One region of the Providencia huaxiensis genome, then DNA from elsewhere that is predicted to be linked to it. Evidence: predicted binding sites of a transcription regulator. Region 1 holds the regulator's gene; the other holds the start of a gene.
What was found. The regulator CRP, encoded in region 1, controls carbon source genes, mostly activating them, when cyclic AMP is high. The targets are predictions, from matches to a motif close to ATGTGANNNNNNTCACAT.
Positions count from the first base shown of each region.

Region 2: adhE (bifunctional acetaldehyde-CoA/alcohol dehydrogenase) is a predicted target of CRP. The motif match lies at 3,836-3,853, and genes of this name have one in related genera.

Region 1 is NZ_CP031123.2:4,161,565-4,178,606, forward strand. Features, by position in the region: gene bglF (PTS beta-glucoside transporter subunit IIABC) at 1-1,808, opposite strand, end outside; gene licT (BglG family transcription antiterminator LicT) at 1,999-2,841, opposite strand; gene mobB (molybdopterin-guanine dinucleotide biosynthesis protein MobB) at 3,066-3,602, opposite strand; gene mobA (molybdenum cofactor guanylyltransferase MobA) at 3,599-4,192, opposite strand; gene CYG50_RS21025 (YihD family protein) at 4,409-4,678, shown strand; gene CYG50_RS21030 (serine/threonine protein kinase) at 4,685-5,680, shown strand; gene dsbA (thiol:disulfide interchange protein DsbA) at 5,714-6,334, shown strand; gene polA (DNA polymerase I) at 6,732-9,524, shown strand; gene spfP (small protein SpfP) at 9,861-9,908, shown strand; gene yihA (ribosome biogenesis GTP-binding protein YihA/YsxC) at 10,022-10,633, opposite strand; gene ppiA (peptidylprolyl isomerase A) at 10,956-11,528, shown strand; gene CYG50_RS21055 (aminodeoxychorismate synthase component II) at 11,977-12,552, shown strand; gene CYG50_RS21060 (aspartate aminotransferase family protein) at 12,682-13,896, shown strand; gene CYG50_RS21065 (hypothetical protein) at 13,960-15,189, opposite strand; gene crp (cAMP-activated global transcriptional regulator CRP) at 15,384-16,016, opposite strand; gene CYG50_RS21075 (OsmC family protein) at 16,372-16,773, shown strand; gene CYG50_RS21080 (phosphoribulokinase) at 16,864-17,042, opposite strand, start outside.
Region 2 is NZ_CP031123.2:1,661,482-1,666,877, forward strand. Features, by position in the region: gene oppA (oligopeptide ABC transporter substrate-binding protein OppA) at 1-715, opposite strand, end outside; gene CYG50_RS09340 (ABC transporter substrate-binding protein) at 809-2,410, opposite strand; gene CYG50_RS09345 (YchE family NAAT transporter) at 2,941-3,585, opposite strand; gene adhE (bifunctional acetaldehyde-CoA/alcohol dehydrogenase) at 4,070-5,396, shown strand, end outside.

The DNA.
Region 1 (17,042 bases):
ATGACAGGGGTTGTTAAGTCATATCCTGCCTCGAGAATTTTTTCTCGGTCAAATGTCAGCAATAAATCACCTGCTTTGAATACATCACCTTGTTTAATTTGAGGTGAAAAATGAAGCCCATCTAGTTTTACGGTATCGATCCCCACATGAATGAGCAGTTCAATGCCGCTTTGACTTAACAGCCCTAATGCATGGCCAGTTTTAAATAATGAGCTCACTTCACCATCGAATGGCGCATAGACTTCCCCTGTACTTGGAATAATGGCGGCACCTTGCCCAAGTAAACCACTTGCAAAAGTTTCATCTGGGGTATCTTTTAATGGGATAGCTGCACCGCTCAGGGGGGCAAGAACTTCATTAGGTGCTTCATGAGGTGTAGAGGCAATATCCGCTTTAATGGGTGTTTCAGGAGATATTGCTTCTTTTTTAATACCAAAAAAACGGGTTGCGGTAGCAGCAAATAAGAAAGAGAGTGCTGTACCAATAATGGCTCCCCAAACGGTATTATCAATACCGTGTTCAGGGATGATCTGTGCAAAAGTGAAAATATTAACCAAGCCAAATGAGAATGTCAGTGTTTGGCTATAGCCGACAATTGCACCGCCAACACCACCGCCAATACAGCCAAAAATAAAAGGTCGGCGAAGAGGAAGGGTAACACCATAAACGGCAGGTTCCGTGATACCAAATAAGCCAGCCGTGACTGAAGAGCCCGCCATGATTTTCATTTTTGCATTTTTTGTGGCTAACAAAACACCTAAAGTGGCGCCAATTTGCCCTGCTACAGCGGGAAGTAGTAGAGGGAACAGCGCATCGTGGCCTAGGGCGCTTAAGTTATTAATACCAATTGGGACAATTCCCCAATGTAAGCCGAAAATAACGCATATTTGCCAAACTGCACCCATGAAGGCACCAGCGATAATAGGGGCAAAGTTATAAATAGCTTGGAAGCTTTCCGCAATTAACATGCTTACCCATGTTGCTAAAGGCCCAACAACAAGGAAAGTAAGCGGGACAATAATGAGTAAGCACAGGAAAGGCGTAATGAAATTCTTCATTGTTGAAGGTAAAACTTGGTTTAGTCGCTTCTCAAGCAGGCAGCTTAACCAAGCAGCGAAAATGATCGGAATAACAGAAGCCGCATAATTAATAAAAGTGACTGGGATACCTAAAAAATATTCAGGAGGAGTGCCAGCAATGAGGCTTTGTTGAAAAGCACTCATCATCATTGGGTGAATGAGTGCCCCACCAATCGTCATCGTAACAAATGGGCTTCCGCCAAATTTTTTTCCTGCGGTATAGCCGAGCACGAGTGGGAAAAAATAGAATAAAGCGTCACTTGCCGCAAACCAGATTTGATAAGTACCACTGCTTGAGGATAACCAACCTAATGCTTCTGATAATGATAGCAACCCTTTTAAAATACCCGAAGCGGCCATAATGCCTAAAATAGGGGTAAAGATGCTAGAAACGATATCGATAAAGTAACTAAATAGGTTCTCTTTATCTTTTTTTACTGCGTTTTCATCTGTTTTTGGGCGCTGATTGATTGAATTTGGCGTTGTATCGAGTAATTGGTTAACGGCTTGGAAAACTTCGTTAACGTGATTGCCTATTACAACTTGAAACTGACCACCACTTTCGACCACGGTAATAATCTCAGGGCTTTGCTTTAATTGCTCTGCATTGGATTTTTGGCTTTCTTTTAGTTTAAAGCGTAGGCGTGTTGCGCAATGTATTAAATCAACAACGTTGTCTTTTCCTCCAACGTTTTCGATAATTTGTTCCGCTAAGGCTTGGTATTTCATAATTAATTCCTTTATTACCTCAATAATGAAAGCCACATTACTATTGATAAATAAGCAAAAAAAAACCTGACTTACCACCAATACGAATAAGATTAGTGGTATAAATCAGGTTTTGCCTGCCGGAAGGCAGTAACAATCCATCTGGTTTTTATTAGTTTGTATTAATAAATAGTTTTAGGCTTACTTCCTGTCATTTATGTGACGATTTTTCTTTCCTAATACGCTCTATATGAATGGTGAGATACATTCGTTCTTCATCTGTTAAGTCGCGTTGATATTTCTTGGCTAAAAAAGTACTGACTTTTTCGGCACATTTCCAAGAAATTGAATAATTTTCTTTGATGACAAGATGCATTGCAATATCGTCATTAGGAACAGGTTCATTGCTCATCATTCGATGGGTGAAAAATTTCAAGTGAGTCACAAACCGCTGGTAACTTAGCGTGTCCTCGTGATATTCAATTTGTAGGTGATATTTTACGATATTCATGATTTCATTCATGATTTCCATCGTTTCCATGACAATTGGCATTTCACCCGTCAATTGTGCATTAACGAAATGTAACGCGATAAACCCAGCTTCATCGATGGGTAATTCAATCTCTAAATCTTGCTTAATTAAGGCCAGTGACGCTAATCCCAACTGGTACTCTTTGGGATAAAGTCGCTGAATTTCCCATAACATGGTATTAGTGATAGCGAGGCCTTTTTGTTGCCTTTCAATTGCATAATTACAGTGATCAGTTAAAACGATATATAAGCTTTCATGTAGGCTGCCAAGTTTACTTTTCGCATTTTCAATTATCTTGTCACAGACTTTCATGACAGAAATCGGTATTTGGCTCAACAATTCACTTAATCGGTTTGTTAATTCATGGCTACGTAACTCAAAGATTTTTTCTATTTTTTTAGGATCGATAAAGTCATTAACCTTCATTTGAAAGGCGAGTCCACGCCCCATGATGACAATTTCTTGCTGTTGTTCATTTAGGGCAACGACCACATTGTTGTTTAAAATTTTTGCGATCTGCATTTTGTTTCCCCTGAAACGAAAAAAACCTGATAGCACAATGACAATTCATTGACTAATCAGGTTTTGCCTGCGTGATAAGTGCAGTAACAATCCAATAACTTAATTTTTAAATACTGTAATTAAACTTTTTGGGTTATTCAAACAGCAAAGTATGAAAATGTGAACTCACACGCTCAATTCAGCCAATCTCTTTTTTGCATGGCTAATGACGGTATCGTGCTTATTTAATTGTTTTTTGCTGCCAAGACACTTTTTTGCCACCAAGACACAATGTAATCAGCAATTTGTTCTGGGCTATTGATATCTAACTGCGGCACGTGAGTATCAATGATTTCATTACTGGCAACAGCAACCACATAGTCATCTATTAAGCCGTTTAACGGTTTACCCACCTCAGAACGGAACAAGGCAATTTTGTCGATCGTCTCATGTTTGAATCCTTCAACGAGGATCAGATCTAATGAAGCGGGATCGAAACGGCTGGCTAAATAGCGTAGATCCATGTCATTCGCGTCGGGGGTTTCAGTCATCAGTGCCCAGCGTTTTTCACTGGCAACAAGCGTTTGGTCAGCGCCAGCTTTGCGTAATTCAAAGCTGTCTTTGCCTGGTTTATCCACTTCCATGTCATGGTGAGTGTGTTTAATTAAACCAACGCGTACGTTACGCTGCTTGAGCAGAGGAATAACTTTTTTTAATAGGGTCGTTTTTCCTGTACCGCTATAAGCGGTAATTCCAAGTAGGGGTAGAGTATTTTGCTTCATGATTCTTTTTGTTGTAGCTCCCAGTTACGGCTATCTTCCAGTGTATTAAGATTCGCAAATGAACCAGACTCGGGTGAGAAAATAACGCTTTTTGCATTAACTTCATGCATAAATAGCATTAATTTACGGTCACCTCTTGCAAGGTAATCATCGAGTTGAGTTTTTAGTGAACGGTGTAATAAAGCAAATGTAGGGTGTTCTCGTTCTGCATCACAAGCGTAGCAGGCTAAATGTTTTTCTTTCTCATTAAACATTTTCTCCACTAAATTGAGAGGAAAAGCGGGAACATCGCAAGGCACAAATAGTAACCAGTCAGTTGTCACGTGGTGCAAAGCAGATTGCATTCCTGCTAATGGGCCAGAAAAATGGTTATTTAAGTCAGAAATAACGGCCAATTGGCTTTCGCTGTAACGTGCCTGATTACGGTTTGCATTGATGAGTACTTCGCCAACTTGGGGTTGTAAGCGTGCTAAAATATGTTGATAGAGCGGTTTTCCCGATAAAAGTACCAACCCTTTATCTTGCCCCCCCATTCGAGTGCCTCGGCCACCAGCGAGTATCACACCGGTTATTGACTGACGAAATGACATGTTCAATATCCCTGAATATCTTCAAGAAAATGTTTCAACATTCCTATAAAACACTTTCGAGTATAGTAATTACTAAAATTTATTCTATTTTGCTATAAAATCAATGAATATTCGTGCGTATTGCCGTTAAACTTTACGTAGATTGACAACAGTTCGCTTTTTCTCTTGTATGATTATTGGTAACTTGTATCAAATATTCGTGATAAAGGAATAAACATGAAATGCCATCGCTTAAATGAAGTTATTGAGCTTCTGCATCCTGTCTGGAAAGATAATTCAGATTTAAACTTGGTAGAATTATTGCAAAAATTAGCTGATGAAGCTGGCTTTAAAGGTAGTTTATCTGAGTTAACAGACGATGTGCTGATTTATCATTTAAAAATGCGTGGCTCGGACAGCAATGAAGCGATCCCGGGTTTAAAAAAAGATTATGAAGATGACTTTAAAACCGCTATTTTGCGTGCCCGTGGCATCATTAAAGACTAAAGCGCGATGGATGAAATAGAACATTCGAATTTCCATTTTAGTGGAATTTCCCCTGACTTAATTTTAGATGCCTTAATGGAAGTTGGGGTTTACCCCGAATCAGGGCTACTTGAATTAAATAGCTACGAAAATCGTGTTTATCAGTTCCAAGACGAAAATCGGCAACGTTATGTGGTTAAATTTTACCGTCCTGAACGTTGGAACCGCTCACAAATTCAAGAAGAGCACGATTTTACTTTAGAACTGCGAGACGAAGGGTTATCTGTAGCCGCACCTCTTGAGTTTGCAGGGCAAACGGTATTGGAATTTGGTGGGTTTATATTTGCAATTTTTCCGAGTATCGGTGGCCGGCAATATGAAACCGACAATTTGTTTCAATTAGAAAGTGTAGGCCACTTACTAGGGCGTATACACCAAATTGGTCAGCGTAAAAACTTTGCATTTCGTCCGACAATAGGTCTCGATGAATATTTGGCGCAACCCCGCCAAGTGATGGCATCAAGCCCTTTGATTGCAGAACGGTATAAAGCCCAATTTATGGCGTCTTTAGATGCATTGATTGCACAAGTAAAATTACAATGGCCTGATTCACATTCATCTATTCGCCTACAAGGTGATTGCCATCCAGGCAATATTCTATGGCGTGATGAAGCTTGGATGGTGGATTTTGATGATGCCCGAAACGGGCCTGCAATCCAAGACCTCTGGATGCTGCTTAATGGTTCTCGTCAAGATCAAGTCATTCAATTGGATACGTTATTAGAAACGTATAATGAGTTTTGTGATTTTGATGTAAAACAGCTGAAGCTTATTGAACCTCTTAGAGCAATGCGCATGGTACATTACCTCGGGTGGGTTATCCGCCGTTGGCAAGACCCTGCGTTCCCTCGAGCATTTTCATGGCTACAAGCTGATGATTTTTGGCAAAAACAATCGCTCGAATTTAATCAACAAATTGAACGGTTGCAAGACGCCCCTTTGCAGTTAACCCCTCAGTTTTAACTTTTAAGTTTTTGTTTTTGGAGAATGTAGTCTATGAAAAAAATTATGTTGGCTTTGCTTGGTATTGCCATGTCTTTTAGTGCTGCAGCGGCAAACTACACGGAAGGTAAAGAGTATACTGATGTTAAAGCTGTACCAAATTTACCTCAAGTTCTGGAGTTCTTCTCATTTTATTGCCCACACTGTTATCAATTTGAGAGTGTGTATAAAGTGCCTCAAACAGTAGAGAAAAACTTGCCAGAAGGCGTGAAGATGGAACGCTATCACGTTGACTTTCTTGGTCCTTTAGGCGCTGATTTAACTCAAGCTTGGGCCGTTGCGATTGTCCTGAAAGCAGAAGACAAAGTCACACCTATCCTGTTTGAAGGTATCCAAAAAACGCAAACTATTAACAGTAAAGCCGATATCCGTAATGCCTTTATCAAAGCAGGTATTTCTGGTGAAGAGTATGATGCAGCGTTAAATAGCTTCGTTGTGAAATCTATCGTTGCGAAACAGCAAAATGCAGCGCAAGACTTAAAACTGCGTGGTGTTCCTGCACTATTTGTTGATGGTAAATACCAAATTCGCAATAACGGTATCTCAGTTGATAACGCAGCTGACTACGGTAAAGAGTTCTCTAATGTTGTGAACTTCTTAGTAAATAAAAAATAATCGTAAATAGACGGTGGTATACTCGCCATCGTCTCTTTTTTCTATTAATATCCACAATTCAAAGACTTTCTCTCACCTGTATTAAACCCATTCAATTTTGTGCTAACCCTTTGATTTTACTTTTCTGTTTATATTGTTAATAGTCATATTACTTATTGAATTTACTGAGTAACACAAATTTACACACAAGCTTATCCACAGGATGTTAGTCAGATACTTAGTTAATCGGTGTGATTAATTTTAATTAACTGTAATCAATGGGGTACTTATAACAGTGGATGATTTGGTGTGTTTTTAATTATCTAACTAAGCAGAATATAAAACTTGGGATGTATCTGAGGCCACATTATGGCATCCTATTAGTATTCGTTCCTGACTAAAAAGATGATGACAGATTATGGCTCAGATTGCAGAAAACCCCCTTATTTTGGTTGATGGTTCTTCTTACCTATACCGTGCTTATCATGCATTCCCTCCACTGACCAATAGTGCTGGTGAGCCTACTGGGGCAATGTATGGCGTGCTTAATATGCTACGCAGTTTAGTTATGCAGTATAAACCTAGCCATGTAGCGGTTGTCTTTGATGCGAAGGGAAAAACATTTCGTGATGAATTGTTTGAAAGCTATAAGTCTCATCGCCCACCCATGCCTGATGATTTACGCGCTCAAATCGCCCCATTACATGAGATGGTTGAAGCGATGGGGTTGCCTTTACTTGTAGTTTCAGGCGTAGAGGCTGATGACGTTATCGGGACATTAGCCTGTGAAGCAAGCCGAAAAGGTATGCCTGTGTTAATCAGTACGGGCGATAAAGATATGGCGCAATTAGTTGAGCCTAATATTACGCTAATCAATACCATGAATAACACTATTCTAGGGCCTGATGAAGTTAAAGAAAAATACGGAGTTCCCCCTGAACTTATCATCGACTTTTTAGCATTAATGGGAGATTCATCAGACAACATTCCAGGCGTGCCTGGTGTTGGTGAAAAAACAGCACTCGCCTTGCTCCAAGGCATTGGTAGCTTAGAAGCAATTTATCGTGATCTTGACGCGATTGCCCCATTAGGCTTTAGAGGTTCTAAAACGTTAGCCCCTAAAATGGCGGAAAACCGTGAATTGGCTTTTTTATCCTATCAACTCGCGACGATCAAAACCGATGTGGAACTTGATAAAGCTTGTGAAGAGCTGCAAGTTGCTCAGCCTGATGTGGATAAACTGCATCAATTATTCAGCCGTTATGAATTTAAACGTTGGTTAACTGATGTTGAGAATGGGACTTGGATGGAGGGGAAAGGCGCAAGTACAAAAGCAAGCCCAACACCAGCAGCGTCACCGGTGAAGTCATCGAGCCCAGCAGTCCCAACATTGAGTGCTGAAAATTACCAAACGATTTTGGAAAAAGCCGATTTAGAGCAGTGGGTTGAAAAGTTGAGCAAAGCACCATTATTTGCTTTTGATACTGAGACGGACAGCTTAGATACTCAGGAAGCCCGTTTAGTGGGGATGTCATTTGCAATTGAGCCGGGGCATGCCGCTTATTTGCCATTAGGTCACGACTATTTGGATGCGCCAGTACAACTTCCTCTGGAAGAAGTTTTGGAAGTTATGAAGCCTTTACTTGAGAGTGAAAAAATCCTCAAAATTGGCCAAAATTTGAAATATGACGCAGAAATTCTTGAAAATTATGGCATTGAATTAAAAGGTATTGGTTATGACACAATGCTGGAGTCATATGTGTTAAACAGTGTTGCGGGGATGGGACGCCATGATATGGACAGCTTGGCCGACCGCCATCTGAACCATAAAACCGTGAGCTTTGAAGAAATCGCGGGTAAGGGCAAAAAACAGCTGACATTTAACCAAATTGCTTTAGAGCAAGCCGCTAATTATGCGGCGGAAGATGCAGATGTCACGTTATTACTGCATCAAGCGTTATATCCACAACTAGAGGCTGAACCTAAGCTTAATCACATTTTCCAAAATATTGAAATGCCACTTGTGCCTGTGTTAGTCCGAATGGAGCGTAAAGGCGTTTTAATTGACGCAAACGTGCTTGCTGCGCAGTCGAAAGTGATTACTGCCCGTTTAGCTGAATTGGAAAAAGAGGCTTTTGAACTTGCAGGGGAAGAGTTTAACCTCGCTTCACCAAAGCAATTGCAAACGATTTTATTCGAAAAATTACAACTGCCAGTGATAAAGAAAACGCCAAGTGGGGCTGCGTCGACTAATGAAGAAGTGCTTGAAGAATTAGCGCTGAACCATGCATTGCCAAAATTGTTACTCGAGCACCGTAGTTTAGCCAAATTAAAATCCACGTATACGGATAAACTCCCTCTAATGATTAGCCCGCGGACTCAGCGTGTTCATACTTCTTATCACCAAGCTGTCACAGCAACAGGGCGTTTGTCTTCTCGGGATCCTAACCTACAAAACATTCCAGTGAGAACTGAAGAAGGGCGTCGTATCCGCCAAGCCTTTATTGCGCGTGAAGGCTACAAAGTGATGGCAGCGGACTATTCACAAATTGAATTACGTATTATGGCGCATTTATCCCAAGATAAGGGCCTATTAACCGCGTTTGCTGAAGGGAAAGATATCCATAAGGCGACGGCCGCTGAAGTCTTTGGTGTGCCACTGGAACAAGTTACTAGCGATCAACGTCGAAGTGCCAAGGCGATTAACTTTGGGCTTATCTATGGCATGAGCGCATTTGGTTTAGCACGCCAATTGGGGATCCCTCGTGGTGAAGCTCAGCGCTATATGGATCTCTACTTTGAACGCTACCCAGGTGTATTGCGTTATATGGAAAACACACGCTTACAGGCTTCCGAACAAGGCTATGTTGAAACACTTGAAGGTCGTCGCTTATATTTAGCGGATATTAAGTCAAGTAATGGGATGCGTCGTAAGGCAGCAGAACGCGAAGCAATCAACGCACCAATGCAAGGAACCGCAGCGGACATCATTAAAAAAGCCATGATTGCCGTTGATAATTGGTTGCAAACGGAAAAACCACATGCAGACATGCTAATGCAAGTTCACGATGAATTAGTCTTTGAGGTCAAAGAGTCAGAATTAGAGCGTGTCCAAGCTCAAGTTCAGTCATTAATGGAACAAAGTATGAAACTCGATGTACCATTAAAAGTGGATGTAGGAATTGGTGATAACTGGGATGAAGCTCATTAATTTTTAACCATATTGAATATACAAACCTCCAAGACGTCATTGGAGGTTTTTTATGTTCAGCAAAGGCATAACAGATAATTATGCATTTGAAATTATTTACTAGAAATTTAATCTAACTCTGCAATAAATCAATTATTTTTGTGATGACAGTCAAGAAAATGATTAACATTTTTATGCGACATACATCACATAAATATGTAATTAAAATCCGTTTTTTAGCTCATTCTATTCATATTTCCGTGCTGAATCGTAGAAAGCTTTGAAAAAAAATTACAAAAAGGCTTTTTTTCGAGCGAAAAATAAAGTACATTAATAGGCGTAGGGTACAGAGGTAAGATGTTCTATCTTTCAGACCTTTTACTTCACGTAATCGGATTTAGCTGAATATTAGCTGCTCCAGTCAAAGTTTTTTGACTGGAGCATTTTTTTATCTAAAATTCAGAGAATTAGAAGATATAAGGCTGTAATGAGCCATTTCTGGCTCACAATAAGAGAAATCAAGCAGGTGTGTTATACCAGCTATCTAGCTTAATGCGGAGTTTATCAACACCAATCTTTTTCAGCGCTGAAAAGTATTCCACTTCAATATCCCCTTCAAGTGGAGCAAGTGCTTGGCGAACTTCCGTTAACTGTTTCTTTCTTGCACCAGAGGCAAGTTTGTCTGCTTTAGTGAGCAAAACTAAAACGGGTACATTCATTGCAACAGACCATTCAATCATTTGCATATCGAGGTCTTTTAATGGATGGCGAATATCCATTAATACAACAAGCCCCTTAATACATTCTCTCTTTTGGAGATATTCCCCGAGTGCTTGTTGCCATTTACGTTTCATTTCTTCAGGAACTTCGGCATAACCATATCCCGGAAGGTCAACAAGGCGAACGCCTTCCTCAACTTCAAATAGGTTGATTAGCTGAGTTCTTCCTGGTGTTTTACTGGTACGTGCTAAGCTTTTTTGCTGTGTTAATGCATTCAATGCACTGGATTTCCCCGCATTAGAGCGGCCAGCAAAAGCCACCTCAATTCCGGTATCTTTAGGTAGATGACGGATATCGGGTGCACTGATGACAAATTTTGCCATCTGGTAGTTATGATTTTTAATTGCCATTTGTCGTTCTCCCTGAGTTAGCCTCAAAAGGCTCGGGGATTATAGCTTTGCTTAGCGCTTCACGACAACTCGAAATATCCTCTCAGCCACTTTTCCTTTTGAGGACGGTCTTATTTTTATGTGTTGTGTGCGATGAAATGGCAATAATAGAGAAATAGCCATTATTCATGACGTCTTTTACTGAAATTGGTCTAGAATTTAGCGTATTTAGTGTGTTTCTATTTTTTGGCGTAAATATAGGTAAATCTTCAGCATTCTTGTTGGCTTCACTCTAGAATTGCTAGATTGCAGTTGTAATGAGCTATAACGAAAGGGATCTTACATGTTAAAACGAATTTTTGTGCCACTTTTGGCCGTCTGCGCAATGAGCGCATCTTCTCTTGCATTATCTGCGGGTGAGACTTATATCAAATTAGTCACGTCAGCGGGTGATATCGAATTAGAACTGAATAGCAAAAAAGCCCCTGTTACGACAGAAAACTTCGTTCAGTATGTTAATGAAGGTTATTACAACGGAACCACTTTCCACCGTGTTATTCCTGGATTTATGATCCAAGGCGGTGCGTTTGATAAAGATTTACAACAAAAACAAACCCGTGCACCGATTAAAAACGAAGCGGATAACGGCTTACGTAACTTGCGCGGTACTATCTCAATGGCGCGTACAGCGAATAAAGACAGTGCGACGAGCCAATTTTTCATCAATGTTGCAGATAATGCTTTCTTAGATCACGGCCAACGTGATTTTGGTTACGCTGTATTTGGTAAAGTGGTGAAAGGGATGGATGTTGCAGATAAAATCTCTAAAGTAAAAACGGAAAACGTGGGGCCATATCAGAATGTCCCGGTTGACCCTATTACAATCATTTCTGCTGAAGTGATTAAAAAACCATAGTGATCAAAATGGTAGCGATCAAAAACGGTAGTGATTAAAAACTATCGTGTCGAATACAGTGGGTAGGTTGCTTTAACGTGCCCACTTTTATAAAAAACAACGTTTTCACTCCCCCTTTGAGTTTCCCTTCATTAACAGCCTTAGCTAAAATGTGTCAGCTTCTACTCATTTTTAATAACCTTTTATTTCGTTGTATTTAAAGTAAATCTTAATCAAAATACCGGTTTGTTATAGGGATGTAAATATAATTCCATGATTTTTATATGGAAACTTATCTCCGATAAAAAACAATCATTGACTTAAATAGGCTATTTTCCTGCTTTGGCTGTGCTATGATAGCCGCCCTTATTATTTTTATGGTGTTTTAATCATCGTTCTGATTGCCAACACGATAAAAATATGCATAAGAATTAATACATAATGATAAAAATCAGTCGGATAGGCTAATATGCTTCTACTTATTGATAATTACGATTCATTTACTTACAACTTATACCAATACTTTTGTGAGTTAGGGACTGAAGTTGTTGTAAAACGTAATGATGAAATTACCATCGAAGAAATTGAACAGCTTTCGCCTACACATCTTGTGATTTCACCTGGGCCATGTACACCGGATGAGGCTGGCATCTCCCTTGAGGCGATCAAATACTTTGCAGGTAAACTACCTATTTTAGGCATTTGCTTAGGGCATCAAGCGATTGGGCAAGCTTTTGGTGCATCAGTCGTTAAAGCACGAGAAGTTATGCACGGTAAAACCTCCGCTATCCACCATAACCATCAAGGTGTATTCAAGGGCTTGAACCGCCCCTTGACAGTGACACGCTACCATTCTCTGGTGATTGCGGCAGAGACGCTTCCTGTTTCTTTTGATGTATCAGCGTGGTCACTGAATAATGGTGATGTTGATGAAATCATGGGAATACGGCACAAAACCTTGCCTATAGAGGGCGTTCAGTTCCATCCTGAAAGCATTCTGAGTGAACAAGGTCATGAATTACTCAATAATTTTCTGAAATATTAATTTAGAAATATCGTTCAGAATAAATTAATTATGCATATTATGCCCTTTGCTATTGCTCTTTTTTGATTTTTTATTCATATTTAATGCTTATGTTTTCATTTTCGCATTAAATAAGAGCAGGTGAGGGGTATGTCAGAGCAACCAGTAGTAAATCGGCAGACTTTTGATCAAGTTATGTTGCCTATTTTTTCGCCGGCGGAATTTATTCCAGTTAAAGGCGAAGGGAGCCGCGTTTGGGATCAGCAAGGTAAAGAATATATTGATTTTGCCGGTGGGATCGCTGTTCTTGCTTTGGGGCATTGCCACCCTAGTTTGGTGTCGGCTGTGCGTGAACAAAGCGAAAAGCTATGGCATGTCAGTAATATTTTCACCAACGAGCAGGCGCTGAAGTTAGCACAAAAGCTCACGAATGCGACATTTGCTGACCGTGCATTTTTTGTGAATTCCGGCTCAGAAGCTAACGAAGCCGCGTTTAAATTAGCGCGTCGCTACGCTATCACCAAATATAACCCATATAAAACGAAGATTATTGCTTTTAAACAAGCTTTTCATGGGCGCACATTATTTACCGTTTCGGTTGGTGGGCAAGCGAAATATGCAGATGGCTTTGGGCCAAAACCCGCGGATATTATTCATGTGCCTTTTAATGACCTTGATGCAGTCAAAGCGGTGATTGATGAAAATACCTGTGCAGTGGTGTTAGAGCCCGTACAAGGGGAAGGTGGTGTAACCGCAGCAACATCAGAATTTCTGCAAGGAGTTCGTAAGCTGTGTGACGACAATAACGCACTACTCATTTTTGACGAAGTACAAAGCGGTATGGGGCGTACAGGCAAACTATTTTCTTATATGCATTACAACGTTGTGCCTGATATTTTAACCACGGCAAAAGCATTGGGTGGCGGTTTTCCTATCAGTGCAATGATCACCACTGAAGAAGTGGCAAAAACCATGGAAGTGGGGGCGCACGGTACGACTTATGGTGGCAATCCATTAGCTTGTGCGGTGGGGAATGCGGCATTTGATATTATTAATACTGAAGAAGTGTTAAGTGGTGTCGAAAAGCGTCGTGAATTATTTGTTGCTCATTTAAATAAACTTAACGATAAATACCACATCTTTTCTGAGATCAGAGGAATGGGGTTATTAATCGGCGCGGAGTTAGACGGAAAACTATTAAACCGTTCGAAAGATATTTTGCAAGCCAGTGCTGTAGAAGGTCTGATGATGCTCAATGCTGGCACGAATGTTTTACGTTTTACGCCTTCACTGATTATTTCTGAGGAAGAAATTAATAGTGGGATGGCGAAATTAGAAACGGCTATTGGTAAGTTATTGGGTTAAATTGTAGAGTAAAGTTGCAGAGGCATTTTGCCTCTGCAATAAACATTTTATTGATTAAATTTTTTACTTTTTTACGATACTTTGTTGAGCTTCTAATACTAATTGTTCAATTTTTTTTTCATGTGTTGAAGTCATAACAGCCATTTCTTGGTATTCTCTTTTCAGAGCTTTCAGCCCAGCTATTTGTCTATCAAGATGATTTATTTTTTCAATTTTAATTGAGTTATTTATTTTATTTCGACGAGAAGGATGAATATAGCCTGTTGAACTATTTCCTTTGGCTAATTTGTCCATTTTTTCTGCCTGTGTTTGTTTTAGCTTTCTAGCTATCCTATTTTTTTCTTTTTTAGGTAGTCTGGTTTCGTTCGCTTTATTATCTGTAATTTCATTTTTATTTAGATTACTGAAATTTTCACTTATTAATCTAATGTTTTTATTTTTCTCTTGATGTGGAAAGTCATCTGAAAAGCACACTGAATTACCTAAAGAGGGATTGCTATCTGATTGATAACCAGAGGAATTAGAGTTTAAGCTCTCATTGCTCGAATGAAAGTTAGTAAGATGGAGAATTTTTTTAAAACTATCGTGGCTTAAGCCAAAATTTAAATTTTCATAACTTGGATACGCTGATTCATCTAATGTACCCAAAAAGTAGCTTGGTTCTTCGGTGTAGCTATCCCATTCTAAGTCAATGCACTCTGTTTCTTTATTGTTTTTTTGCATGATGATACTGTTAGCGTCTTTATTATTATAAAATCTAACATGATAGATATCTTCATTTCTTGGTATTGTTTTATTTTTGATAATTAAACTTTGAATTTTGCTAGTAGATTTTATTTTTTCAATAGACTCATGGAAAAAGTGTTTTAACTTATTGATACCGAAATCTTTAACTAAAAAATTTTTTTTGGTAGTATTAATTAACTCTGCATTAGAGTTGCTAGTTTTCATAGGAGTATTTTCCAGTTTAATATTTTTTGTTGAATTATTTTCTGTTGTAATATTATTTTTAAAGACATTTGATGGGGAAACCAAATATTCCTCTTGATAAATATAGGGAATTTTGATTTTTCCAACAGGTTGTGAATAAGGGAGTTGGCTTAGCTCGGGTTGTTCTCTCTTGTAAAACTCACAAGTTTTAATAGCGAGATTTACTTTCTTATAACCTCCTGTATTTAATGGATTAATAATATTTAACCCTTCAATAAATGAAAGGTTTTTGGATGTAATTTTTTTATTATCCATATAATTAGGTGAACTTTTTATATTATTTACTTTAGTATTTAACTCCACGACTAATAATCTCCTAGTAATAGTTTTGTTACCATTATCTTAGTGTGATCATTAGCTAGAAAAATATAAAGAAACGACACTCATTAATGAAAGTATATAAATAGGCTATGGATAAGAAAAAATAACGTTATACCAGAGGTATAACGTTATTTTAAATTGCATGCCTCGCCAAGAGAGCGAGGCTGAAAGGTTAATTAACGAGTGCCGTAAACAACAATGGTTTTACCATGTGCAGAGATCAGGTTTTGGTCTTCTAACATTTTTAAAATACGACCAACTGTTTCACGGGAACAACCTACGATTTGGCCTATTTCCTGACGAGTGATTTTGATTTGCATACCGTCTGGATGTGTCATTGCATCGGGTTGTTTGGCTAAATTTAATAGCGTTTGAGCAATACGGCCAGTAACGTCCAAGAATGCAAGGTTACCGACTTTCTCAGATGTTGTTTGTAGGCGGCTAGCCATTTGCGCAGAAAGGCGCATTAAAATATCAGGGTTTACCTGAATCAATTGACGGAATTTTTTATATGAAATTTCAGCAACTTCGCAGGCGACTTTTGCTCTAACCCACGCAGTGCGTTCTTGCCCTTCTTCAAATAACCCAAGCTCACCAATGAAATCCCCTTGATTCAGGTAAGAGAGGATCATTTCTTTGCCTTCTTCATCTTTAATTAAAACAGCCACCGAACCTTTAACGATATAGTAAAGGGTTTCTGCTTTCTCACCCTGATGGATAAGAGTGCTCTTGGATGGATATTTATGAATATGGCAGTGTGACAAAAACCATTCAAGAGTAGGGTCTGTTTGTGGCTTGCCGAGAACCATTAGCGTTATCCTCTGTATGTTATTGCAGCCATTCGGAAAAACGTCTAGAAAGGCTGGCTTTAAAGTCACTAGCTTAGCATATTAATTTGCCTTATATACCTTTAAATAATCAAGAGGCTGATTACTTCAGCGCTTTTGATTGCTTTTGGTAACGCAAATTGATATCAACACTATAATATGATCAATTAAACCGTTGAGTTTTGATCTTAATCCTATCAACTAAGTATTGTTTGTAGCATATCCAATACAGAAAGTCTTCCCTGTATCGCTTCAGCCAAATAAAGTTGATATAACATTCATTGTATCTATGGAACAATGTAGCCTTTAAATCGATTTCATTTCAAGGGGAAATACAATGGAAGCAAGAGTAAAGTGGGTTGAAGGACTTTCTTTTTTAGGGGAGTCAGCGTCTGGGCACCAAGTGATGATGGATGGCAATGCGGGCGATAAAGCGCCAAGTCCAATGGAAATGGTGCTAATGGCGGCCGGCGGCTGTAGCGCGATTGATGTCGTTTCGATTTTACAAAAGGGCCGTTACGATGTTACTGATTGTGAAGTTAAATTAACCTCACAGCGCCGTGAAGAAGCCCCGCGTTATTTTGTGAAAATCCATTTGCATTTTATTGTAACTGGGAATGAATTAACGGAAAAAGCGGTCGAACGTGCTGTTCAACTTTCTGCTGAAAAATATTGCTCAGTGGCATTGATGTTAGAGAAAACCGTTGAAGTCACACACAGCTTTGAAATAAAAAACTAAAAATAAATTTAATTTTTACTAATATATTTGAATTGAAAGATGCTTATCTTAATTAATGATAAGCATCTTGTTTATTAATCAAAAAATAATTTAATTGTTGTTCTTTTGATTAATTAATTTTTCGACTATTGGTGCCATAATTAATTCCATTGCTAACCCCAATTTCCCTCCTGGAACGACAATTGTATTCATTGCGGAAATAAATGAGCCAGATATCATTGATAGCAAATAGGGGAAATCAATTTGTTCTAGCCCACGAAAACGGATCA
Region 2 (5,396 bases), 2.1 Mb from region 1:
AATAGCTTGGGCTTCGCTCTAATACAATGCGCTCATTAACTGTCCAATCCTTCAATTTATATGCCCCATTACCCACAAAATTCTGTGGCTGCGTCCACTTAGCACCATGTTGTTCAATAGTTTTTTTATTTACTGGGGACATAGATGAGTGAGCTAATAATTTAGGGATATAAGGAACAGCTTCACTCAGTGTAATAACTAGGGTTTTGTCATCGAGAGCTTTAATACCAAGTTCTTCAGGTTTTTTCTTTCCAGAGATAACATCGTCAATATTATTGATATGGGCATATTGTAAATAACTCGCATAAGGTGATGCAGTATCAGGATCAGCCAATCGTCGCCAGCTATACACAAAATCTTCGGCTGTGACAGGGTCACCATTAGACCATTTAGCACCTTCGCGAATTTTAAATGTCCATTCTGTAAAATCTTTATTTTCCCAGCTTGTTGCTGAACCAGGTAAAATTTCACCATCAGGCCCCACAATTGTGATCCCTTCAAAAAGGTCTCTCGCTAAAGCAGATTCCGGCACCCCTTCAATTTTATGTGGATCTAATGACTGAGGTTCTGAGCCATTATTACGAACCATTAACTGTTTTTCAGCCAGTTCAACACCTGCGGGAACCGTTGCTGCAAAACTTGTTGCTATAGAGCCCATTGCTAACCCAGCCGTTACGCTAAGCGCAATAATCGATTTATTGATTAATTTACTCATCTTATCGGTTACTCCCATACATAATTATTATGATTGTGTGTTGATATATGTTCACCCAGTAGATGAACACTTTTTATAATTATTTAGATATTATTAATTAGGTTCACTTATATATAACCGTTTAATATCCGTATAATCAAGGGGGTCATTACCTTTAAATCCGCGAACACTCGGTTTTATCATTCGAGCACTAACGCGATAATAAACAGGAACAATAGCCGAATCCTTGTCTAGCAAGGTTTCCGCTTGTTGATAAATTGCATGGCGAGATGAAGGATCTGGAGCTGTCAGCGCTTGCTCAAGCAAGGCATCAAAGTCCGAATTATTATAAAAAGCGGTATTATTACTATTTTGAGACAACATCATATTCAAAAATGCAGTTGGTTCATTGTAATCTGCGCACCACGTTGCCCTAGCAACATCGTAATGACCTTCATGACGACTTTGTAATGATGTTTTCCATTCTTGGTTTTGCAACGTCACTTGCGCACCAATATTTTTCTGCCACATCGATGCTGCAACAATAGCTTGCTGTTTGTTTTGATCTGAAGTGTTATACAATAAGTCAAATTTCAATGGGTTTTCTTTGTTATAACCCGCTTGTGAAAGTAAATCTTTAGCGCGCTGATAACGTTGTTCTGCCGATAAATTAGCCCATTCAGGTAATGCAAAGTCACCATTATTGATAAAGCTTGGCGTAAAACCATAAGCGACTTTTTGCCCTTGAGCGATAATTTTATTGGTAATTATTTCTCTATCTAAACCCAATTTTATTGCTTCACGTACTCTTGGGTCATTAAACGGCGCTTTTTGATTATTTATTTCATAATAGAACGTACACAAATATGGCCGAACATATAATTCATTGGGCCTTTCTTGCTGCATTTTTTTATATAAAACAGGTGGGATTGCAGAATTTGAAATATCAATTTCACCACTACGGTAACGGTTAATATCACTCACTTCGGAGCTAATCGCTAGAAAGGTCGCTTGCTCAATACGACTATTGGGATTATCCCAGTAAAATGGGTTTCGTTTGATAACAATACGTTCATTTACCACCCACTTATCCAATATGTATGCCCCATTTCCAATAAAATTTTGGGGTTGAGTCCATTTATCACCATGCCGTTGAATTGCAGACTTATTCACAGGCTTCATAGACGTATGAGAAAGCATATCGACAAAATAAGGTACTGGGTGGCTTAGCGTAACCTGTAGATGTTGCGGATCAAGTGCCTTCACCCCCAGCGCTGTTGCAGGCATTTTCCCTGCTAAAATCGCATCTGCATTTAAAATATACGCATTTTGTAGATAACTTGAGTAAGGAGAGCCTGTATTAGGGTCAGATAAACGTTGCCAACTATACACAAAATCTTCAGCGGTTACAGGTGAGCCATCACTCCACTTTGCATCTTCCCGCAAAGTAAAAACCCAAGAGGTGTAATTTTCATTGGTCCAATTTTTAGCAACGCCAGGAACTGCCTTACCGTCTATATCGGTATACACGAGGCCTTCTAATAAGTTTAATATCACATTGCTTTCTGGCACCCCTTCCACTTTATGGGGATCAAGAGATGTTACTTCTGAGCCATTATTAATTGTGATTACCTGTTTTACTTTTTCCGTGCCATTTGCTTGTAACGCAACAAATAATAACGAGAGCACACCATAACCAAGTGTTGATTTGAACATCCTATCCCTCACGATTCATTGATGGCGCTATAACCTCATTAGCAACCTTATTTACGCTGATATTTAAGCCCTAAGACTGTTATTTCCTTATGGGCAATCCACTTTATGACTCCAATATTCAAAACAATTAATTAACATTCGCTAGTTAAAAACTTTTGATAACTTTTAAAAATAACAGCTAAACATTATGTTTATCTTTAAATTACAATGCATTACAAAAGTATAATCATACAATACAAGATAGACCTCAAATTCGAATCCAAACATATCATTAACAAACGCCAATTAGAATAGTGAATAAATTTACGTAGCTCACAATTCCTTACTTTTTATCCCTGTTTTAGCAAAAAATGCCACATATAATTACAGGGAACATTTTTTTCATACGTGATTATTGATGACTAAAATTTTAATAAGCCAATTAAAACTACCTGAAGAGCAAAATTGATGTATGTAATACGATAGGAACTAACGATAGATATGGCTGCAAATAGGTTTAGTTTGCAGCCATAAAAAGAGAAGAAATTAGATTATAATAAGCCTGGGAATATGGCTTTAACCCCGGTCACAATAAACTCTATCCCCAGCGACATCAGTAATAGGCCCATGATACGCGTCACCACGTTGATCCCTGTTTGACCTAAGTAACGAACCAATAAAGACGCTGAACGAAATAATAACCAACAACAAAAAGCAAATGCGATACTCGTCAAGGCTAAACCTAAAAAGTTTTGCCAACCATGCCAACGAGATGACCAAACGATACAAGAACTGATTGCCCCAGGCCCTGCCATTAAGGGTAAAGCCAAAGGTACAACACCAATGCTATCCCTAACCGCAGTTTCTGTTTTTTCTTGCTTATTCTGTTTGTCTTCACCAATTTTACCGCTAATCATTGACATCGCTATTGTGACGATCAAGATCCCACCAGCAATACGGAAAGAATCAATTGAAATACCAAATAATTGCAGAATTGAGTCACCAATTAATAATGATGTACATAAAATGATAGCAACTGATGTATTTGCAATAGTATTAGTTTTATTTCTCCCTGCATTACTTTGATAGTTTGTCATACTAATAAACACAGGCAATATGCCAACTGGGTTCACAAGTGCAAACAAGCCAATAAAGAATTTTATATAACCCGATAAATCAAGTAATGCGCTACTCACCCATTCATTTCCTTAAGCAGTTCTCTTTAGAGATTCATTGATATCTTTTATGATTTTACCACCGATGTTATTAATTTCCTTGAGCAAAACAATATTTTCTTCAACTTGCTAAATTTGCTTAGCATTTAGTTAGGTATACATAAATTATCTGCACAAATTGTTTTGATAATATTAAATTAAGTAATAGATGAACAACATTTATTCAACTTGTGCATATATACACGTGCTGAAAGGAGTCAGCTTGGCGTTTTCGTGATATAGATCACTTTATTTAATTACCGTTTTGTTAATCTACTCTTAACTGATAGGCAGAGCTAATGAGGATATTAACTCAAAACTGAATAAGGTTTTTAAGCCAATAAGCGATCATGAGCAGCGTTATTATAGATAACATCTATACTTTCATCTTTAAGCATTTCCTAGTTCTATAGATGCATTTTGCTCATTGGCTTAAAAAGTTTAACATTTATCAGGAGTAATCTATATGTCCGTAACTAACGTTACCGAACTCAATGAACTCGTTGCTCGTGTCAAAAAAGCTCAACGCGAATTCGCAACTTTCTCCCAAGAGCAAGTTGATGAAATCTTTAGAGCCGCCGCCCTCGCTGCTGCTGACGCACGTATCCCCCTAGCAAAACTCGCTGTCGAAGAATCTGGAATGGGTATTATTGAAGATAAAGTGATCAAAAACCACTTTGCTTCAGAGTATATCTATAATGCGTATAAAGACGAAAAAACCTGCGGCACGCTATCTGAAGACCCAACATTTGGAACAATTACTATCGCTGAGCCGATTGGTATTATCTGTGGTATTGTTCCAACAACAAACCCAACTTCAACCGCGATTTTTAAATCACTGATTAGCTTAAAAACGCGCAACGCTATTATCTTTTCTCCGCACCCTCGCGCTAAAAATGCAACTAACCGCGCAGCACAAATCGTGCTTGATGCTGCCATTGCAGCGGGGGCACCAAAAGACATTATTGGCTGGATTGATTCCCCTTCTGTTGAGCTATCCAACGCTTTAATGCACCACCCTGATATTAACCTGATCCTAGCGACAGGTGGGCCAGGCATGGTCAAAGCAGCTTATAGCTCAGGTAAACCTGCAATTGGTGTTGGTGCTGGTAATACCCCTGTCGTTATTGATGAAACAGCGGACATTAAACGTGCCGTTGCGTCCATTTTGATGTCAAAAACATTCGACAACGGAGTTATTTGTGCTTCTGAACAATCCGTTGTGGTTGTGGATGAAATCTACAATCAAGTTCGCGAACGTTTTTCAAGCCATGGGGGCTACCTGCTACAAGGAAAAGAGCTTAAAGCGGTTCAAGATATCATCTTAAAAAATGGCAACCTAAACGCTGCTATTGTTGGTCAGCCTGCCTATAAAATTGCAGAAATGGCCGGCATTACCGTTCCAAAAACAACTAAAATCTTAATCGGTGAAGTCAAAACCATCGATGAGTCAGAACCGTTCGCACATGAAAAACTTTCACCATTATTAGCGATGTATCGTGGTAAGAATTTTGAAGATGCAGTTGCAAAAGCAGAACAATTAGTTGAAATGGGGGGGATTGGCCATACCTCTTGCTTATATACTGACCAAGATAACCAACATGATCGTGTTAACTATTTTGGCCAAAAAATGAAAACAGCGCGTATTTTAATCAATACGCCAGCGTCACAAGGTGGTATCGGTGACCTGTACAACTTTAAATTAGCCCCTTCTCTGACTCTAGGTTGTGGTTCTTGGGGTGGTAACTCCATCTCTGAAAACGTAGGTCCAAAACACCTAATCAATACCAAAA